2 regions of the Streptomyces sp. NPDC096132 genome follow, and region 2 is predicted to be linked to the other one. Evidence: riboswitches for the same ligand, from Rfam matches in the RefSeq annotation. Region 2 holds a riboswitch; the other holds the start of a gene.

Region 1 (3,921 bases), on a different contig from region 2:
GTCCTGGAGGGCGCCCTCGTAGGTGTCGCGGGAGACCAGGTTGTAGTGGGGCTGGAGGGCGACGTACCGGGCGAGGCCCTCGCGGTCGGAGAACTCCAGTGACTCCTGAAGGCGTTCGGGCGTGATGTTGGAGGCGGCGATGTGCCGCACCTTGCCCGCCCGCACCAGCTCGTCGAGCGCACCGATGATCTCCTCGACCGGCACCTCGGGCTTGTCGAAGTGCGTGTAGTAGAGGTCGATGTGGTCCGTGCCGAGGCGGCGCAGGGAGGCGTCGGCGGCGGCCTTGATGTTGGCGGCGGTCAGGCCGGGGAACTCGGGGTGCTGGCTGACCTTGGTGGCGATGACGACGTCGTCGCGGTTGCCGCGGGAAGCCACCCACCTGCCGATGATGGTCTCGGACTCGCCGCCGCCGTTGCCCTCGACCCAGGCCGAGTAGGAGTCGGCGGTGTCGACGAAGTTGCCGCCGGCGGCCGCGTAGGCGTCGAGGACGGCGAAGGAGGCCGCCTCGTCGGCGGTCCAGCCGAAGACGTTGCCGCCGAGGGAGAGGGGGAAGACCTCGAGGTCGGAGGAGCCGAGCTTGCGCAGAGAAGTCATGTTCAACGTCAACAACGGCGTCGGAGCGGCCCATTCCGACGTCGTACGAACAACGCGTGAACGGAACCGCTCCGTGCCGGGGATGTCTCCGGGGTCTCCCTGAGGGGAGATGTCAGGGGTTGAGGCCCTTGCTGCGCAGCCAGGCCATCGGGTCGACGCCGTCGGCGCTGCCGTTCGGGTGGACCTCGAGGTGGAGGTGGGCGCCGGTCACGTTGCCGGTGGCGCCCACGCGGCCGATCACGTCACCGGTGGCGACCTTCTGGCCGACGCTGACGCTGATCGACGACTGGTGGCAGAACCAGATCTCGGTGCCGTCGTCCAGGGTGAGGATGGTGCGGTAGCCGTAGGCCCCGGCCCAGCCCGCCTCGGTGATGGTGCCGCTGTGGACGGCCTTGATGAGCGTGCCGGTGGGGGCGGCGAAGTCCAGACCGGTGTGGTAGCCGGAGGACCAGAGGGAGCCGGCCTGACCGAAGGTCGAGGTGATGGTGTACGAGGAGGTCGGCAGCGTGTACTGCTTGGCCAGCTCGGCCAGGCGCGCGGCCTCGGCCTTCTCCTTGGCGGCCTCCTCGGCCTTCTCCTTCGCGGCGGCGGCCTCGGCCTCCGCCTGCTTCTCGGCCTTGGCGACGGCGGCCGCCTCCGCCTTGGCCGCGGCGGCCTCGGCGACGGCCTGGGCCTTGGAGGCGACCTGGGTCTGCTGCGACTCGGCCTGCGCCATGATCCGGTTGCGCAGTGCCTCGCCGGCGTCGGAGGAGCCGCTCTGGTCGGTCGCGTCCGGGGCCTCGGCGCCGAAGCTCGAGAGGGCGGGCGCGGCGTCCTGGGCGGAGTCGTCGTCGGAGATGAGCGAGCCCACGCCCGGCAGGTCCGGCATGGAGATGGAGACCGGGGGCTTGCCGGTGTTGGCGCTGGCCATCCCGCCGGCGCTGAAGGCGGCTATGACGCCGACGCCGAGGACGGTGGAGCTGCGGGCGAACCCGCCGCCGCCGCGCTGCTTGGCGACCCGGTGCTTGCCCCGGACCGGGGCAAGGGACTCCTCGGTGGGATTCCACTCCTCCCAGGGGCCCTCGTCGGTGCGGTAGCTGCCGTAGCCGAAGGTCTCGGAAGAGGAGCGCTGGCTCGGCACGAACGGGGCTTCTGGGGCAGGCCGGTTGGACGCCACGCGGGCGTACTCCTTTCCTTCCGTCGCCTACCGGGTTAGCTGACGGGTTCGGAGCGGGAAGGTCTCCTACGCGCGTAAACCGTTCGTGACTCTCCGAGTTCACGGCGGCCTTCGGCGCGATTCACCCCAAGGTGGTGGTTCCCCGGTTCCCTTACGGGATTCGGCGCGTGCGCACGGAGCCGACTCTTGTGACGGCTGGGACGACCGCGCTGCGTTATCGAACGTTAATAGACCTGGGGGCGGCTTTCCAAGCTCTTCCGCTTGATCAACAACATTTTTGGCCTGGACTTTCAGGCCATGACTGTTGAAAAACGGGCGAGTTGACCGGAATGCACAGCGGACGCACAGTCACCGGCCGGTCAGACCGGGAACACACCGAGGGCCGGAACCCTGTCAGGGTTCCGGCCCTCGGCCTTCAGTAGCGGGGACAGGATTTGAACCTGCGACCTCTGGGTTATGAGCCCAGCGAGCTACCGAGCTGCTCCACCCCGCGTCGGTATGACACCAGTGTACGCCATCCGCGGGACCGAAAGTCCCAGGGTGGTGCGAGGCCCCTCACACGAGGTGCCGGTTGGGCGCCTTGGCCTGCTCCGCGTACTCCGGGAGTACGACGACGTCGGCGCCCTCGGCGGCCAGGAGACCGTTGCCGTCGGCGGCCGTCACGAAGGTGTCCGGCTCCTGCCAGGCGGTGACCACCCGGCGCACGCCCGCGTCGAGGATGAGCCGGGCGCAGGGCCGCGGGCGGGAGGAGCGGCGGGCGCAGGGTTCCAGGCTGCTGTAGACGGTGGCCGTGGCCAGACGGGGGTCGGCGGGGTCGAGTTTGGCGAGGGCCGCCTCCTCGGCGTGGACGACCGGGTCGCCGGCCTCGCGGGAGTGGCCGCGGGCGAGTTCCGTGCCGTCGGCGGCGACGATCACCGCGCCGACGCTGAAGGCGGTCCGCGAGGGCGGGCAGAGGGCGGCGAGCTCGCAGGCGAGGGCCAGCCAGAGGCGGTCGGCGGCGGACGGGAGGGGGCCGGTGCCGGGGGCGGTGGGTTCGTAGCGCATGAGGACCACGTCCTCGATCCGTCGGGTCTCGGTCAGGCGCAGACGTCCGCCCTGGTAGGCGCCGGGGCCGAAGAGGCGGGGCGCGTCCGGGTCGCCCACGAAGAGAGGGGCGAGGACGAGCTGGAGTTCGTCGGCGAGGCCCTGCTGGAGGAGCTGGGTGTGGATGGTGCCGCCGCCCTCGACCATGAGCCGGTGGACGCCGCGCTCGTCGTGGAGGTGGTGGAGGAGCCGGCGCCAGTCGAGCTCGGGGCCGAGCGGGACGACGTCCGCGGCGATGCCGAGCGCCCGGGCCCGCTCGGCGCCCTTCTCCGTCGTATAGACGACCTTGTCGCCGCCCGTGTGCCAGAAGTTCGCCGCCGGGTCGAGGTCGCCGGAGCCGCTGACGGTGACCTTGAGGGGGTATTCCGGCTGTCCGGCCGCCGTGCGGGCGGCGCGGCGGTCGGCGGAGTTCACGAGCAGGCGGGGGTTGTCGGCGCGGATGGTGCCGGCGCCGATGAGGATCGCGTCGACGGAGGCCCGTACCTCGTCGACGCGGTCGAAGTCGGCGGGGCTGGAGAGGAGCAGGCGCTCGGGGGTGGTGTCGTCCAGGTAGCCGTCGAGGGAGACGGCGGCGGACAGCAGGACGTACGGGTACGACATCGACGCGGCTCTCCCTGGCGACGGGCGGATCTTGGTTCAAGTTTGAAACAAACCTACACTGAGTGCATGACGACCCGCTGGCTCACCCCCGAGGAGCAGCGCGCCTGGCGCGCGTATGTCGCCGGGTACCTCCTCCTGGACGACGCGATCGACCGGCAGCTCCAGCAGGAGGCCGGCATGCCCCACCTCTATTACTCCATCCTCGCCAACCTCTCCGAGATTCCGGAGCGGCGGCTGCGGATGACCGATCTCGCGGAGCGGCTGAAGATCACGCGCAGCCGGCTCACGTACGCGGTGACCCGACTCGAGAAGGACGGACTGCTGCGGCGCGAGAACTGCCGGTGGGACAAGCGCGGGAGCATCGCGGTGCTGACGGACGAGGGCATGGCGGTCCTGGAGGCGACGGCTCCCGGCCATGTCGAGACGGTCCGCTCCATGCTGTTCGACCGGCTCACACCCGAGCAGGTGGGACAGCTGGAGGAGATCTT
Region 2 (3,921 bases):
GTCCACGGTGCGGATCTGGTGGAAGCTGGTCGCGCCGGTGGCCGGATCCACGACGTGCTTCCAACGGCGGGTCAGATCGGTGCCGTTGTAGTCCCAGGTCTGGAACAGCACCCGGAACGCCCCCCGTTTGGCGCCGATCCGGGTGACCAGCTTCGTGACCAGGCTGGGGTGTTCGCCGTCGAGGTAGGCGATGCCGAAGTGGCCGCCGGAGGGGCCGTCGGCGACGAAGTCGTCGGGGACGGGCTGCCGGGTGCGCTCGGTGCCGGTCACGCCGTCGATCACCGACACGAACTGGTTCGCGGGCGAGGCGGCGGTGACCCGGGAGCCGTCGGCGAAGGTGGTCCCGGCGGCCGTGTGCACCAGCACCTCGGCCTTGCCGTCGCTGTCGAGGTCGTAGACGGTGACGTTGTCGTCGTTGCGGTAGCCGCCGATCGCCGTGGAGCCGCTGATCGCGGCGGGCGCCGGGTCGTTGGCGCCGTTCCCGCCGGCCTGGGTGTAGGAGCCGGGGCCGAGGTCGACCCGCCACAGTCGCTCGCCGGTGAGGGTGTACGCCTCCAGCAGGTCGGGCCGGTCGCGGGTCCGGGAGAGGCGGCTGACGACGAGTTCGTAGCGTCCGTCGCCGTCCAGGTCGCCGGGCCAGGCGTGCTGCACGGTGTAGCCGTCGGCGGCCGCGAGGGGGATCTCGGCGTAGCCGTCGGTGAAGTCCAGGGCGGGAACGTCCAGGGCGGGTGAACCCGCCTTCGGCTCACGGCCGCCCACGACCGCGCGCACGGTGTACGTCCCCGTGCCCGGGGAGTCGTCCTGGTAGGTCGTCGACTTCCGGACCGGCTCGCGGTTGAGCCGGCGGCCGTTCTTGTACACGTTGAAGGCGATCGCGTCGCCGTACCGGGCGTACTCGGTGCCCAGCAGGCGCCAGCTGAGGAAGGTGCCCTCGCCCGAGGACACGGCGACCAGGCCACGGTCCAGGTTCTCGACGGTCCGGCGCGGGGTTTCGCCGGCGTGGCCGGCGGGCGCGGAGAAGAGGCCGGCGAGCAGGGCGGCGGCGGCGGTGACGGCGACGGTTCTTCGGCGTCGGGTGGGGTGCACTGGTGCTCCTTTGTGGTTCGGGGGGCCTGCTGGTCTTGGTGGTCCTGCCGGAGAAGGGAGATGAGCCGGTCGGCCACCTTGCGGTGCGCCCGGATCACGGCGCGGACGGGACCGTCCTGCTCGACCGTGCCCTTGGCCGCGAAGGCCGCGGTGATCACGCCGGTGGACACCTCGATCCGGCCGGCGCTGCCCCGGGTGACCGTCACTCGGTGCTCCGGGGCGGCCGGGGTGCCCGCGCTCAGCAGGTACCGGTCGGCCTTCGGCGCGTCCGGCGCGATCACGTGCGCGGTCCACTTCACGGAACCGTCGGGCACACCCCGGGTGGCGCCGGCGTGGACGTCTGGTGCGGAGCCCTTGATGACGGTGCGTCGGTCGACGCCGGACACGGGACCTCCGTAGAGCGATAGAAAGCGCTTGCTCCCTGACGGAGATCACTGTGTCCCCACCTTGTCCCGGCTGTCGATGGGGCGAAAAGGGATGCCACACGACCGCAATAAAACGATCATGATCGAGCAAAGCCGAACGCCGCCCGGTGGACGGCACCCTGCCAGGCACGCCGAAGGCCGGACCCAGGATCGGAGAGCCAGGGCACGCCGAAGGCCGGACCCGGGGATCGGGGTCCGGCCTTCGGTTGCGTGTCAGGTGTGCGTGTCACGCCTGTGCGTGTCAGGCGTGTCGGACGAGGTCGTCGGCGGGGGTCAGCCGACGGCGACGCCGTGGGAGCGGAGGTAGGCGACCGGGTCCACGTCCGAGCCGTAGTTCGGGGTGGTGCGGATCTCGAAGTGCAGGTGCGGGCCGGTGACGTTGCCGGTCGCGCCGGAGAGGCCGACCTGCTGGCCCGCGGTCACGGTCTGGCCGGCCGAGACGGAGAGCTGGGACAGGTGGGCGTACTGGGCGTAGTAGCCGTCGTTGAGCTTGATGACGACCTGGTTGCCGTACGCGCCGCCCCATCCGGCGGAGACGACGGTGCCCGCGCCGACGGCCTTGAGGGAGGTGCCGGTCGGGACGACGAAGTCGACGCCGGTGTGGTAGCCGCTGGACCACATGCTGCCGGCGACGTGGTAGGCGGTACCGACGGTCGCGCCCGCCACCGGGAGGGTGTACCCGCTGGAGGTGGCCGTGTCGCTCTCGGCGGCCTGGGTGGTCGCCTTCGAGGAGGAGGACGTCGAGGCCTGCGAGTCGGAGGACTTCGAGGAGGACGACGACTTCGACGACTGGGAGGACTGCGAGGACTTCGAGGACTGCGACGAGGCGGAACCGGACGAACCGGACGACGACTTGGTGCTCGCGGCCTTCTTGCCGATCGACAGCTCGAGGCCGGGGTGGATCAGCGACGGGTTGCTGCCCACGGCCTCACGGTTGTCCTCGTACAGCTTCTGCCAGCCACCGCTGACGTTCTGCTCGTCGGCGATCTTGGCGAGGTAGTCGCCCGCCCGCACCGTGTAGGTCTTCATGCTCGAGGCGGCGGACTTCCGCGAGACCGGAGCGGCCTGTACGGCGCTTTCCGCGACCGACTTCGAAACGGCCTGGGCGGCCGACTGGGAAACCGTCTCGGCGGTGGCCGCATGGGCGCCGGTGGCCCCCATGAGCGGGAGGGCGAGAGCGGCCCCGCCGGTTCCGGCGACGGCGATGGAACGGGTGAAGCGCAGGGTCTTCGGGCGGCGGTGCTTACCCTTCGCGGGCATGACGAATTCCTCTCCGGCGCCTGCGAGGTGAGCTGTCGGGTGCGGACTGGAGATGCCCGGCCGCGCCGAGGCGCGGCTTTACCCCAAGCCTGTTCCGGAGACCGGAACAGGCGGTTCTACCTGTGGGTCCCCCGCTCCTGCCGGGTACGGGTAAGTGTGCGGACTCCGGGCGGCGGCAGGATTGGGCGTCCGTCCGGATTGGTCTGGAACGTAAGCGACCCAGACGCACAGGAACAAGCAGAGGTTGCCCTGTTAATGCCTTTCTCTTGATCCGCTGTGAGAATTCCCGGTGACGCTCCGTGCATCAAGCACGCTTCTTTTCGCCTAACGCCCAGGAAAAGCACCTTGATTACGTGAACATGACGGGCGACGTACGGTCACGAATATGACGCTGCTCACGTGATGTCTCTCCAGGTTCCTTTATTCCAGAGCGAGTTGGAACGAAGGATCCAATTCGGACAGAACCCTCAGATCCGGCGCAGGCGGATAACCGTCGCATCAAGGTCACCCCGGAGCCCGGTCCGCAGCCCGTGATGCAACAGCACCGCGCCTCGATGCACTTCGCCCGTTTCGCGGCATTCGTACGATGCTGTCGGGTCGAGGCCGCGCAGCCTCAGCGCGGGAACGGGCTCGCCGTACCGCTGTGCCTGGAGCCAGGCGAGGACGACGGCCTCGTCGCCGCGGACGTACTGGACGGCGCTCAGACCGCCCGCCGGGGGGCGCAGCCGGTACAGGTCCCCGTGCTGGACGAGGGGCCGGATCTCCTTGTAGAGGTCGACCCACCGCCGGGCCTCGGCGAGCTCCTCCTCGGTCCACTCGGAGAGGTCCCCGCCGACCCCCAGCACACCGGCCATGGCACTGACGAAACGGAAGCGCAGCGAGCTGATCCGCCCGTTGAGCTGGGCGTTGGGGCTGTCGGTGACCCAGGCGGCCATCACGCGCGCGGGGTGGATCTGGCTGAAGCCGTGCTGGATGTCGAGCCGGTCGAGCGGGTCGGTGTTGTCGGAGGTCCACACCTGGTCGGTGCGGCTGAGGATGCCGAGGTCGATCCGCCCGCCGCCACCCGAGCAGGACTCGAAGGCCACGCCCGGGTGGGCCGCCCGCAGCCGGTCCAGGAGGGCGTACAGGGCGCGCACATGGTCGACCCAGA

Evidence for each region. A riboswitch is a leader RNA that binds a small molecule or an ion and turns the genes downstream of it on or off. The one in region 2 is predicted to bind cyclic di-AMP.
Region 1: another riboswitch for cyclic di-AMP. It lies ahead of ACIRF9_RS29810 (M23 family metallopeptidase); the one in region 2 lies ahead of ACIRF9_RS18780 (peptidoglycan DD-metalloendopeptidase family protein).

Annotation. Positions count from the first base shown of each region.
Region 1 is NZ_JBIWGA010000014.1:22,398-26,318, forward strand. Features, by position in the region: gene ACIRF9_RS29805 (aldo/keto reductase) at 1-594, opposite strand, end outside; gene ACIRF9_RS29810 (M23 family metallopeptidase) at 707-1,750, opposite strand; cyclic di-AMP (ydaO/yuaA leader) riboswitch at 1,758-1,926, opposite strand; tRNA gene ACIRF9_RS29815 (tRNA-Met) at 2,170-2,243, opposite strand; gene ACIRF9_RS29820 (dihydrofolate reductase family protein) at 2,306-3,433, opposite strand; gene ACIRF9_RS29825 (MarR family winged helix-turn-helix transcriptional regulator) at 3,500-3,921, shown strand, end outside.
Region 2 is NZ_JBIWGA010000007.1:188,188-192,108, reverse strand. Features, by position in the region: gene ACIRF9_RS18785 (hypothetical protein) at 1-1,086, opposite strand, end outside; gene ACIRF9_RS18780 (peptidoglycan DD-metalloendopeptidase family protein) at 1,785-2,771, opposite strand; cyclic di-AMP (ydaO/yuaA leader) riboswitch at 2,776-2,934, opposite strand; gene ACIRF9_RS18775 (alpha-galactosidase) at 3,239-3,921, opposite strand, start outside.